Regions from separate parts of the Streptomyces sp. NPDC005374 genome, predicted to be linked through region 2. Evidence: predicted binding sites of a transcription regulator. Region 2 holds the regulator's gene; the other holds the start of a gene.

Region 1 (6,612 bases), on a different contig from region 2:
GGGCTCGGACGCCAAGTACGCGCTGACCCACACGTCGTTGTCCAAGTGGCCCTCCACGTACTCGTACTACCCGGTCACGGGCGGTACCAAGGAAGCCCTCTCGGTGAACCTCGCCAAGTTCTGGTGGAGCGCGCCGAACACCGTGGCTCTCGCCTACGCCGGCTCCTGGCGCGACGGCCTGTCCGCGGCGGCGGCGATGAACATCTTCGGCCCCGTGCTGTGGACCTCGCGCCCCGCCCTGTCGAAGGAGGTCTCGAGCTATCTGCTGCGCGAGTCCGCGAGCACCAACTCCGTGATCGCCTTCGGCGGTACGGCCTCGGTGACGGCGGGCGCGCTGAGCAGCGCGGGCGCCTCGGCCGCCGCGAACGGCAACTACGTGACCTACCACCCGTACTACAACGGCGACATACCCGCGAGCACCGCGATGAGCAGTCAGGCCCTGCGCGCCGACACCGGCCCGGCGGCCGTCGCGGCACGACCGGGCGCGGCCGGCGCCGACCCGCACCTGGAGCCGCTCAGGACGGTCCAGCACCAGTGACAGCCGTCGCGGGGGCGCCGATCAGCATGGTCGGTGCCCCCGCGACCCGGGTCAGGAACACGGTCGCCGAGTTCGGCCCCTGCTGCTTCGGAAGGGCCTTGCGCCGCAACTCCTCCGGCTCGACGGCCGACCCCCGCTTCTTCACGGTCAGGATCCCCACCCCCCGCTCCCGCAGCAGTGCCTTCAACTTCTTCACGTTGAAGGGGAGTTGGTCGGTGATCTCGTAGGCGCTGGCGTACGGCGTCGCGAGCAGGGAGTCCGAGGTCACGTACGCGATGGTGGGGTCGACGAGTCCGCCCGCGACCTCCTGAGCCACCTCGGCGACCAGATGGGCCCGGATGACGGCGCCGTCCGGCTCGTACAAGTACCGCCCCACGGAACGGACTTCGGGATCGGGGAGCCCCCGGCCGAGCAGGGTCCGCGGTCCCGGCAGCAGCGTCGCCCGTACGTCGCCCGGCGCGGTGCCGAACCACAGCACCGCCTCCTTCACGTCCCCGCCGTCGGAGATCCACTCCGCCCCGGCCGCCGCGGGGACCGCCTCGTGCGGAATGCCGGGGGCGACCTTCAGCGCGGCCAGCGGGGCCTTGAGAGCCGCCCGCACGGCCCAGGACAGCGGCGGTGAGTAGGCCTCCGGGTCGAAGATCCGCCCGCGCCCACCGCGCCGTGCGGGGTCCACGAACACGGCGTCGTACGAGGCCGTGTCGACCTCCGTGACGTCCGCCTCCCGTACGTCGATCAGCCCGGCCAGTCCCAGCGCGTCGGCGTTCGCCCGCGCGGCCGCCGCCGTCAGCGGGTCCCGGTCCACCGCGAGGACCCGGATCCCGGCCCGGGCCAGCGCGATCGCGTCACCGCCGATCCCGCAGCACAGGTCGGCGACCGACCGCACTCCGAGTGCCCTGAAACGCTCCGCGCGATACGCCGCCACGCTCGCCCGCGTCGACTGCTCGACCCCGTTCGGCGTGAAGAACATCCGCCCCGCGTCCTCGGCCCCGAATTTCGCCGCCGCCCGCTGTCGCAGCCGGGCCTGGCCGAGTGCCGCGGAGACCAGTTCGGCGGGGTGCTCGCGGCGCTGCCGGGTGGCCACGGCGAGTTCGTCGGCGGGGGCGGTGCCGCGCACTTCGTCGAGGAGGGCGAGGCCCTCGGGGGTGAGGAGGAGGTCGAGGTCGTTCACCGGGTCATTGTGGGCCAGTCGGTGGACGGCGTGCCCGCGGCGGCGGTGTCGGCCCGGGTGCGATGCGGTGGCCTGCGAGGATCCGGCCTCATGGGAACGGTAGGACAAAACTATAAAAACAGTGCATTTTTGGTAGCGATCCGCGGTGGGCTCGTCCTCCTGGCGGCGGCCGCCCTGGTGTCCGGCTGCGCCCGGCCCGACGGGACCGAGGCGCGGCGGCCTCTCGAGGCGCCCCCGGCCCCCGCCGCCGACCGCCAGGCCGACAGGATCCGCGTCCAGGCCGCCAGACTCCGCGCCGAGCAGGCCCGGATCGCCGCCGCCAGGCGCTGGGGCCTGAAGAAGGTCCCCCTCGAGGCACCGCCCGCGCCCGCGGAGAAGCCGCGCATCACCACCCGCGACGGCTTCGAGGTCGACGGCCACGAGGAGAAGGAGCTCCCGCCGGTCTTCACCACGATCCCCACCCGGCACAAGGTCGTCTTCCTCACCATCGACGACGGCGCCGAGAAGGACCCCGCGTTCCTGCGGATGATGAGCGAGCTGAAGGTCCCGTACACCGCCTTCCTCAGCGACTACCTGATCAAGAACGACTACGGGTACTTCAGGAAGATGCAGCGGGCAGGGATCGGGCTCAACAACCACACCCTCCACCACCCCTACCTGCCGGCGCTGTCCTACTCCCGCCAGAAGCGCGAGATCTGCGGCATGCAGGACGTCATCGAGAAGCAGTACGGCACGCGGCCCGCGCTCTTCCGCCCGCCCTACGGCAACTACAACGAGGACACCCTGCGCGCCGCGAAGTCCTGCGGCGTCAGATACGCGCCGATCTGGAACGAGGAGGTCTACGTCGACCACTGGGAGTACCGCGAGGACGACCAGAGGATCCACCCCGGCGACATCGTGCTCAGCCACTTCCGGGGCCGCGAGGACTGGAAGGGCACGATGCCCGACATGGTCCGCCGCTTCCTGGACAAGGTCACGGCCGAGGGGTACGCCGTCGCGCGCATCGAGGACTACCTGTGAGACCGCGGACGCTTCTCGCCGCCGGGCTGGCGGCCCTGCTGCTCACCGGCTGCGCCCCGTCCGTCGACCCCATCGAGCGGCTGGGCAGGAAGGCGGCGCAGCGGGTGGGGTCGTACGGGCCGGCAGGGACGCACACCCGGCCGTACCGCCACTGGGGTCTCGCCGCCCCGCTGCCCGCGCCCCCGCGACCGCCGGCGCGCCGCGTGGCCGCGGGCCGGGGCGCCCCGCCGGTGGTGCAGCGGGTCCGCACGTCCGACAAGGTCGTCTTCCTCACCTACGACGACGGGGCCGAGCGGGACCCGCGGTTCGTCGACATGGTCCGTGAACTGCGCCTGCCCGTCAGCATGTTCCTCACGGACAGCGTCGTCGGCCCCGGGTACGGCCACTTCGCGCGCCTCCAGTCGGTCGGCGCGAGCATCCAGAACCACACCCTCGACCATCCCTCCCTGCGCGGCCTGCCGTACACCGGCCAGCGCGCCGAGATCTGCGGCCAGCAGGAGAAGGTGCGGTCCCGCTTCGGCATCCGGCCCCGGCTCCTGCGCCCGCCCTACGGCACGTACGACGCCACGACCCTCCGCGCGGCGGCCGACTGCGGAATCTCGGCGGTCGTGCTGTGGAGCGTCCCGGTCGAGGCCGGGACACCGCGGCGGCCGCTGCGTGCGGGGGACATCGTGTCGGTGGCCTCCGGTGACGCGACGGGCCCGACCCTGACGGAACGCACGACGAGCGTCCTGCGGGAGATCCAGCGACGGGGTCTGACGGTGGGGCGGCTGGAGGACTACCTCCAGTGACCGCGGGGTGCCCCTGCCGAGGCGGCCGACGTGACCGTCGTCTCGTGGCGTATTGGCACTCCGCTTGACCGAGTGCTAATCGCGGTCATAGTCTCAGGTCTGGCACTCCCCACTGGAGAGTGCCAACACAGCGACGGGCAGGTCCGGCACCCGCGACGACGGATCCACCTGGTCGCCACCTCAGACAGTCAACCCCGTGATCTCCGAAGGGGGAGGTCGGATCGTGACGACCACCAGCTCCAAGGTTGCCATCAAGCCGCTCGAGGACCGCATTGTGGTCCAGCCGCTCGACGCCGAGCAGACCACCGCCTCTGGCCTGGTCATCCCGGACACGGCGAAGGAGAAGCCCCAGGAGGGCGTCGTCCTGGCCGTGGGCCCGGGCCGCTTCGAGGACGGTAACCGTCTTCCGCTCGACGTCGCAGTCGGCGACATCGTGCTGTACAGCAAGTACGGCGGCACCGAAGTGAAGTACAACGGCGAGGAGTACCTCGTCCTCTCGGCTCGCGACGTTCTCGCGATCATCGAGAAGTAGAAGGGGTCTGGGGGGTCACCCCCAGAATTCCCGGTTACCCCAAGCACTTTTTGCTTGTGAGCTGCGCCCCGGCCTCCCCGCGACCTTATGAAGCCGGGCGTCCGGGGCGCAGTTCGTTTCACCCACGTTTTCGAGAGGGCTGAACCGCTCCCATGGCGAAGATTCTGAAGTTCGACGAGGACGCCCGTCGCGCCCTTGAGCGCGGCGTCAACAAGCTTGCCGACACGGTGAAGGTGACGATCGGCCCCAAGGGCCGCAACGTCGTCATCGACAAGAAGTTCGGCGCCCCCACCATCACCAACGACGGTGTCACGATCGCCCGCGAGGTCGAGCTCGACGACCCGTACGAGAACCTCGGCGCGCAGCTGGTGAAGGAGGTGGCGACCAAGACCAACGACATCGCGGGCGACGGTACGACCACCGCCACCGTGCTCGCCCAGGCGCTGGTCCGCGAGGGCCTGAAGAACGTCGCCGCGGGTGCTTCCCCGGCGCTGCTCAAGAAGGGCATCGACGCGGCCGTGGCCGCGGTCTCCGAGGAGCTCCTCGCGACCGCCCGCCCGATCGACGAGAAGTCCGACATCGCCGCCGTCGCCGGTCTGTCCGCCCAGGACAGCCAGGTCGGCGAGCTCATCGCCGAGGCGATGGACAAGGTCGGCAAGGACGGTGTCATCACCGTCGAGGAGTCCAACACCTTCGGTCTGGAGCTGGACTTCACCGAGGGCATGGCCTTCGACAAGGGCTACCTGTCGCCGTACTTCGTGACGGACCAGGAGCGCATGGAGGCCGTCCTCGAGGACCCCTACATCCTCATCAACCAGGGCAAGATCTCCTCGATCCAGGACTTGCTGCCGCTGCTCGAGAAGGTCATCCAGTCGGGTGCCTCCAAGCCGCTGCTGATCATCGCCGAGGACGTCGACGGCGAGGCCCTGTCGACCCTGGTCGTCAACAAGATCCGCGGCACCTTCAACGCGGTCGCCGTCAAGGCCCCCGGCTTCGGTGACCGCCGCAAGGCGATGCTGCAGGACCTCGCGGTCCTCACCGGCGCCACGGTCATCTCCGAGGAGGTCGGCCTCAAGCTCGACCAGGTCGGCCTGGACGTGCTGGGCACCGCCCGCCGCGTCACCGTCACCAAGGACGACACCACGGTCGTCGACGGTGCCGGCGACTCCTCCGAGGTCACGGGCCGCGTCGCCCAGATCAAGGCCGAGATCGAGAACACCGACTCCGACTGGGACCGCGAGAAGCTCCAGGAGCGCCTCGCGAAGCTGGCCGGCGGCGTGTGCGTGATCAAGGTCGGCGCCGCCACCGAGGTGGAGCTGAAGGAGAAGAAGCACCGTCTGGAGGACGCCATCTCCGCGACCCGCGCCGCGGTCGAGGAGGGCATCGTCTCCGGTGGTGGCTCCGCGCTCGTCCACGCCGCCAAGGTCCTCGAGGGCGGTCTGGGCAAGACCGGCGACGAGGCCACCGGTGTCGCCGTGGTCCGCAGGGCCGTCGTCGAGCCGCTGCGCTGGATCGCCGAGAACGCCGGCCTGGAGGGTTACGTCATCACCTCCAAGGTCGCCGAGCTCGACAAGGGCCAGGGCTTCAACGCCGCCACCGGCGAGTACGGCGACCTGGTCAAGGCCGGCGTCATCGACCCGGTGAAGGTCACCCGCTCCGCCCTGGAGAACGCCGCCTCCATCGCCTCCCTCCTCCTCACGACCGAGACCCTGGTCGTCGAGAAGAAGGAAGAGGAGGAGCCGGCCGCCGCCGGTCACGGCCACTCCCACTGAGCCCACAGCTCGAAAAGGAGCCCCCGCCCCCTCACCGAGGGAGCGGGGGCTTTCCCCTTCGCGGGTCAAGGGAGTCGTGCCGTCATTCTCCGAGCACCCCCAGCTGTTCCATCAGCCCCGCCAGGTCGAACTGCCACCACCCCTCGCAGATCCTCCCGTCCCGGAACCGGTGCCAGGTGGTCCCGGTCATGGTCACGTTCTGCCCGGTCGCGGCAACGCCCACGAACTCGCCGGTGTGCTTCCCGGCCCAGGTCCAGCGGGTGCACACCCGGTCGTCCTGGGCGATCTGGTCGTCCACCCGGAAGGTGAACTCGAAGGCCCGCCGCCACCCCTCGTACTCCTCGCGCGACGCCGCCAGCCCCAGATCCCCGGGACGGGACGGCAGGTGATCCCGGAAGTCCTCGTCGAACCGTTCGAACAACTCCGCGGTGTCACCGCGCCCGGCCCGCTCGAAGAACTCCCGTGCGACGACCGTGTTGAGCTGCTCGTCCCGCACCACGTCGAGGTCGGTGAACGTGGGCGCCACGTCACACAGCGCGACCATCTCCTGGAAGATCTTCTCCGTCTCCGGCAGCCCGGAGTTGCGCATCGCGTCCTCGTACGACGGGAACTCCACGATCTCGACGAAGTGCGACGCGTCGGCCCGGTCCTTCCCGACCACCGCGTGCGTCGCGGTGCGCTTCCCCTTGGTCCGCTCGACCCAGGTGTCCATCAGCCGGTCCATCTCGTCGAAACGGCTGGTCCTGCACTCGATGAGCTGTACGAAGGTCATGGCACCGTCGCCTCCG
Region 2 (6,612 bases):
GGGTGCGCAGCGCCCTGGTGTACGAGCCGTGCGACAAGGGCGGGCCCAGCGGCGACTTCTACGACCTCTTCCCGGCCGGCGACGGCCGCTGGTGCTTCGCCCTCGGCGACGTGCAGGGCAAGGGTCCCGAGGCCGCCGTGGTCATCGGTCTTGCCCGGCCCTGGCTGCGGCTGCTGGCCCGCGAGGGGTACCGCGTCGCCGACGTCCTGGACCGCCTCAACCAGCTGCTCCTCGACGACGCGACGGAGGTCGCGGACGCGGCGGCGCGGGCCCTGGCCGCCGCGGGCGGACGCCCCGCGGGCCCCGCGGACGGCCCCCAGACCCGCTTCCTGTCCCTCCTCCACGGCGAGCTCGTGCCCTTCGACGGCGGAGTGCGCTGCACCCTCGCCTCCGCCGGACACCCGCTGCCCCTGCTGCTCGGGGCCGACGGCAAGGTCCGTACGGTCGCTCGGCCGCAGACCCTCATCGGGGTCATCGAGGACGAGACGTACACCAGTGAGACCTTCGAACTGCGCCCCGGCGACAGCCTGCTGTGCGTCACCGACGGCGTGACCGAGCGGCGCAGCGGCCCCCGGCAGTTCGACGACGAGGACGGGCTCGCCCAGGCACTGGCGGGGTGCGCGGGGCTGGGCGCCGAGCTGATCGCGGAGCGGATCAGACGGCTGGTGCACGAGTTCGGGGCGCGGCCGCCGGAGGACGATCTGGCACTGCTCGTGCTGCAGGCGGAGTAGGTCCCCGCCGGGGTGCTGGACAATGGAAGGCATGCCTTCCGCACTCCCCGACGGTGAACCCGTTCCCGACGACGGCTCGCTCCCCGCGTCCGCGCTCACCGGGTCCGCCGACCGCCCCCTCGGTTTCTATCTGCACGTCCCGTACTGCGCGACCCGCTGCGGCTACTGCGACTTCAACACCTACACCGCGACCGAGTTGCGCGGTTCGGGCGGGGTGCTGGCCTCCCGTGACAACTACGCGGACACCCTGATCGACGAGATCCGGCTCGCCCGCAAGGTCCTCGGCGACGATCCGCGCCCGGTCCGCACGGTGTTCGTGGGCGGCGGTACGCCGACCTTGCTTGCCGCCGGGGACCTCGTACGGATGCTGGGGGCGGTCCGCGACGAGTTCGGGCTCGCGCCGGACGCGGAGGTGACGACCGAGGCGAACCCGGAGTCGGTGGACCCGGCGTACCTGTCCGCCCTGCGGGAGGGCGGCTTCAACCGGGTGTCCTTCGGGATGCAGAGCGCGAAGCAGCATGTGCTGAAGGTGCTGGACCGTACCCACACGCCGGGGCGGCCCGAGGCGTGCGTGGCGGAGGCCCGGGCGGCGGGCTTCGACCACGTGAACCTGGACCTGATCTACGGCACCCCGGGGGAGTCCGACGACGACTGGCGGGCCTCCCTCGAGTCGGCGATCGGGGCCGGACCGGATCACGTCTCGGCGTACGCCCTGATCGTCGAGGAGGGCACCCAGCTGGCTCGTCGCATCCGCCGGGGCGAGGTCCCGATGACCGACGACGACGTCCACGCGGACCGCTACCTGATCGCGGAGGACGTGCTGTCGGGCGCCGGGTTCGACTGGTACGAGGTGTCCAACTGGGCCACCTCGGACGCGGGCCGGTGCCTGCACAACGAGTTGTACTGGCGCGGGGCCGACTGGTGGGGCGCCGGGCCAGGGGCGCACTCGCACGTGGGCGGGGTGCGGTGGTGGAACGTGAAACACCCCGGGGCGTATGCGGGGGCGCTGGCTGCGGGGCGGTCCCCGGGCGCGGGGCGGGAACTGCTCTCCGACGAGGACCGGCGGGTCGAGCGGATCCTGCTGGAGCTGCGGTTGGTGGAGGGGGTGCCGTTGTCGCTGCTGCGGGAGGAGGGGCTGGCGGCTTCCCGACGGGCGCTGGGGGAGGGGCTGCTCAAGGGCGCGCCGTACGAGGAGGGGCGGGCCGTGCTGACGTTGCGGGGGCGGCTGCTGGCGGACGCGGTGGTGCGGGATCTGGTGGATTGATCACTCGGCGGAGTGAATCGGTGCGGAACGCCGGTTCGGTCCCTAACCTGGTTCGTAGGCTGCCGTTAAAAGTACGCGGCGGATGTGGAGGGCCACGGAGATGACCGCTGTGGACGAGCGTGGGATGACCAAGTACTTCGAGGAGCTTGAGCCTCCCGAGGGCGTCAAGGTCGAGCTTCTCCGGGGGGAAATCGTGATGATGGCCAGCCCTGATCTTGTGCACAACATGATCATCGAGGATGTGCTGGACCAGATCCCGCGTAAGCGGTGGTCGCGATTGCAGACCCAGGATGTCGACATCCTCGACGAGGCCAGTGAGCCGGTACCGGACCTGGTGGTCCTTGAGCGCGAAGTCATGCCTGCCTCGGGACGTCTGTTGCCGTGTCGTCTGATCACGATGGTCGTCGAGGTCGTTTCCAAGACCAGCGTCCAGCGAGACTATGAAATCAAGCGCTCGATCTACGCTGCCGGCATGGTGCCCGCCTACCTCATCGTCGACCCGATCATGGCGCAGTGCGTGCTGCTGACGAGGCCAGCCGGAAAGGGTGAGAACGCCGACTACCAGCGTCAGCAGCTCACCAAGTTCGGGGCATCGCTGCCGTTGGAGGAACTGGGGCTCGAAATGGACACCAGTGAGTTCGGAACGTTCCCCGGCGTCAAACCCCACCGCTATCCGTGACGAAGTCGATCAGCTCCTCCACCCGCCCCAGCAGCTCCGGCTCCAGGTCCCTGTAAGACCCCACCCGCTTCAGAATCGCCTGCCACACCGCGCCCGTGTTCTCCGACGGCCAGCCCAGCGCCCGGCACACGCCCGTCTTCCAGTCCTGGCCGTGCGGTACCCGTGGCCACGCCTCGATGCCCAGGGACGACGGCTTCACCGCCTCCCAGATGTCGATGTACGGGTGGCCGACGACCAGCGCGTGTTCGCTGGTCACCGACGCCGCGATACGTGACTCCTTGCTGCCCGGCACCAGATGGTCCACCAGCACGCCCAGCCGGGCGTCCGGACCCGGTGCGAACTCGGCCACGATCGCCGGAAGGTCGTCCACGCCCTCCAGGTACTCCACGACCACGCCCTCGATGCGCAGGTCGTCGCCCCAGACCTTCTCCACCAGTTCCGCGTCGTGGCGGCCCTCGACGTAGATCCGTCCGGCGCGGGCCACGCGTGCGCGTGCGCCGGGCACGGCGACCGACCCGGAGGCGGTCCGTGAGGGTCGTACCGGAGCCGCTGCCGCCGGCCGGACCAGCGTCACCACCCGGCCCTCCAGCAGGAAACCGCGGGGCTCCAGCGGGAACACCCGGTGCTTGCCGAAGCGGTCCTCCAGGGTCACCGTGCCCGCCTCGCAGCGGATCACCGCGCCGCAGAAACCGGTGCCCGGCTCCTCGACCACCAGACCGGGCTCGGCGGGCACCTCCGGCACCGGCTTGGACTTCTTCCACGGAGGGGTCAGGTCGGCGGAGTACTGGCGCATTCGGATGACGATAGGAGAAGCGGCACCGGAGTCCTCACGACACGCCGAAGCGTGCCGCCAGCGCGTCCCGCTGGGACCGTACGAACGCCGCGTCCACCACCGCTCCGTGACCGGGCACGTACAGCGCGTCCTCGCCGCCCAGCTCCAGCAGCCGGTCCAGCGCGGCGGGCCAGCGAGGCGGTACGGCGTCCGGACCCGCCTGCGGTTCACCCGACTCCTCGACCAGGTCGCCGCAGAAAACCACCTCCGGTGAACCGGGGACGAGGACCGCGAGGTCGTGGGCGGTGTGGCCGGGGCCCACGTTCGCCAGCAGGACCTGCCGGCCGCCGCCCATGTCGAGCGTCCACTCACCGGAGACGTGATGCCGGGGGGAGACGAGCGCGTCCACGGCCTCGTCGGCCGACGAGGAGTCCAGGCCGTTGCGCACCGCGTCCGCCCGCAGTTCCGCGCGGCCCAGGCGCCCCGCCAGCACTGTCTCCACGCCCACCGCGCCGAACACCTCCACCCCGGCGAACGCCGCCGCGCCGAAGACATGGTCGAAGTGGGGGTGGGTGAGCGCGAGATGGGTCACACGGTGACCGGCGAGTTCCTCGGCCTGCGCCCGCAGACGGACACCCTCCGTGAGGCTCGAGCCGGAATCGATCAGCAGGGCCGTGCCCTCGCCGATCACCAGGCCCGCCGTGCAGTCCCAGCCGGGCAGCCGGCACCGCCCCACCCCGGCCGCGACCCGCTCCCACCCGAGCTCTTCCCAAGTCACCGTCATACGGCGACGCTAGCCGTACAACCCGTCACGCCGGGACCAGCCTTGCCCTCGGAGTACCCCACCGCCGTACACTGGCCCGGGAGCGCTGGCACTCGGACGGACAGAGTGCCAGGCGAGGCGACAGGGAACGACTACTGGAGGTGTGCGCGGTGCTGAGTGAACGCAGACTCCAGGTGCTGCGCGCCATCGTCCAGGACTACGTCGGAACCGAGGAGCCGGTCGGGTCCAAGGCCCTGACCGAGCGGCACAACCTCGGAGTGTCCCCGGCGACCGTCCGCAACGACATGGCGGCCCTGGAGGACGAGGGGTTCATCGCCCAGCCGCACACCAGTGCCGGGCGGATCCCCACGGACAAGGGGTACCGCCTTTTCGTCGACAAGCTGGCCGGCGTCAAGCCGATGACCGGGCCGGAGCGGCGCGCGATCCAGAACTTCCTCGACGGCGCCGTGGACCTCGACGACGTCGTGGCCCGGACCGTGCGGCTGCTCGCGCAGCTCACACGGCAGGTCGCCGTCGTGCAGTACCCCTCACTGACCCGCTCGACCGTGCGGCACGTGGAACTGCTCTCGCTCGCCCCCGCGCGCGTGATGCTCGTGCTGATCACGGACACCGGCCGGGTCGAGCAGCGCATGGTCGACTGCCCGGCGCCCTTCGGGGAGGCCTCGCTCGCCGACCTTCGGGCGCGGCTCAACAGCCGGATCGCGGGGCGGCGGTTCGCCGATGTGCCCCGGCTGGTCGAGGACCTGCCGGAGGGGTTCGACGTCGAGGACCGGGGTACCGTCACCACGGTGCTCTCCACCCTCCTGGAGACGCTCGTCGAGGAGAACGAGGAGCGGCTGATGATCGGCGGCACCGCCAATCTCACCCGCTTCGGACATGACTTTCCCCTCACCATCCGGCCCGTTCTGGAGGCTCTGGAGGAGCAGGTCGTCCTCCTCAAACTCCTTGGTGAGGCCGGTGATTCGGGCATGACCGTACGTATTGGTCACGAGAACGCCTACGAGGGACTCAACTCCACTTCAGTGGTGTCGGTCGGTTACGGTTCGGGCAGCAACGAGGCAGTCGCCAAGCTCGGCGTGGTCGGACCGACCCGCATGGATTACCCGGGAACGATGGGAGCGGTACGCGCAGTGGCACGGTACGTCGGACAGATCCTGGCGGAGTCGTAAGTGGCCACGGACTACTACGCCGTTCTCGGCGTGCGCCGCGACGCGTCGCAGGAAGAGATCAAGAAGGCGTTCCGTCGGCTCGCTCGCGAGCTGCACCCGGACGTCAACCCGGATCCGAAGACCCAGGAGCGGTTCAAGGAGATCAACGCCGCCTACGAGGTGCTCTCGGACCCGCAGAAGAAGCAGGTCTACGACCTCGGCGGCGACCCGCTCTCGCAGGCCGGCGGCGGTGGCGCGGGCGGCTTCGGGGCCGGTGGGTTCGGGAACTTCTCGGACATCATGGACGCGTTCTTCGGTACGGCCTCACAGCGGGGGCCGCGCTCGCGGACCCGGCGCGGCCAGGACGCCATGATCCGGCTGGAGATCGAGCTCGACGAGGCGGCCTTCGGTACGACGAAGGACATCCAGGTCGACACGGCGATCGTCTGCACCACCTGCAGTGGTGAGGGAGCGGCGCCGGGAACCTCCGCGCAGACCTGTGACATGTGCCGCGGCCGCGGTGAGGTGTCGCAGGTGACGCGGTCCTTCCTCGGCCAGGTCATGACCTCGCGCCCGTGCCCGCAGTGCCAGGGCTTCGGCACCGTGGTCCCCACTCCCTGCCCGGAGTGCGCGGGCGACGGCAGGGTCCGCTCGCGTCGCACGCTGACCGTCAAGATCCCGGCCGGCGTCGACAACGGCACGCGGATCCAGCTCGCGGGTGAGGGCGAGGTCGGCCCCGGCGGCGGTCCCGCCGGCGACCTGTACGTCGAGATCCACGAGCTGCCGCACTCGACGTTCCAGCGGCGCGGCGACGACCTGCACTGCACGGTGACGATCCCGATGACGGCGGCATGCCTCGGCACGAAGGTGCCGCTGGAGACGCTGGACGGCATGGAGGAGGTCGACATCCGGCCCGGCACCCAGTCCGGCCAGTCGATCCCGCTGCACACCCGGGGCGTCACCCACCTCCGCGGTGGCGGACGCGGTGACCTCATCGTCCACGTCGAGGTGCAGACCCCGACGAAGCTCGACCCCGAGCAGGAACGACTGCTGCGCGAACTGGCCAAACTGCGCGGCGAGGAGCGCCCCACGGGTCAGTTCCAGCCGGGGCAGCAGGGGTTGTTCTCCCGGTTGAAGGATGCGTTCAACGGTCGTACGTGAGCTGTGGGGAGGGCTGCCGGGGGTCCGGGGGTTGTCCCCCGGGTGAGCACAGTCAGCCGGGGCAGCAAGGGTT

What was found. The regulator HrcA, encoded in region 2, represses chaperone genes, less so after heat shock. The targets are predictions, from matches to a motif close to TTNGCACTCNGNNNNNCNGAGTGCNAA.
Region 1: the regulator HrcA is predicted to act here: its motif matches at 3,573-3,599, upstream of groES (co-chaperone GroES).

The regions. Positions count from the first base shown of each region.
Region 1 covers NZ_JBIAKA010000001.1:778,973-785,584, reverse strand. The annotation lists gene ACFYRX_RS03670 (cell wall-binding repeat-containing protein) at 1-538, shown strand, start outside; gene ACFYRX_RS03665 (methyltransferase domain-containing protein) at 516-1,709, opposite strand; gene ACFYRX_RS03660 (polysaccharide deacetylase family protein) at 1,800-2,729, shown strand; gene ACFYRX_RS03655 (polysaccharide deacetylase family protein) at 2,726-3,520, shown strand; gene groES (co-chaperone GroES) at 3,744-4,052, shown strand; gene groL (chaperonin GroEL) at 4,205-5,824, shown strand; gene ACFYRX_RS03640 (ester cyclase) at 5,907-6,596, opposite strand.
Region 2 covers NZ_JBIAKA010000018.1:141,248-147,859, forward strand. The annotation lists gene ACFYRX_RS36680 (SpoIIE family protein phosphatase) at 1-731, shown strand, start outside; gene hemW (radical SAM family heme chaperone HemW) at 763-1,995, shown strand; gene ACFYRX_RS36690 (Uma2 family endonuclease) at 2,096-2,674, shown strand; gene ACFYRX_RS36695 (DUF3097 domain-containing protein) at 2,652-3,467, opposite strand; gene ACFYRX_RS36700 (MBL fold metallo-hydrolase) at 3,502-4,230, opposite strand; gene hrcA (heat-inducible transcriptional repressor HrcA) at 4,380-5,399, shown strand; gene dnaJ (molecular chaperone DnaJ) at 5,400-6,539, shown strand.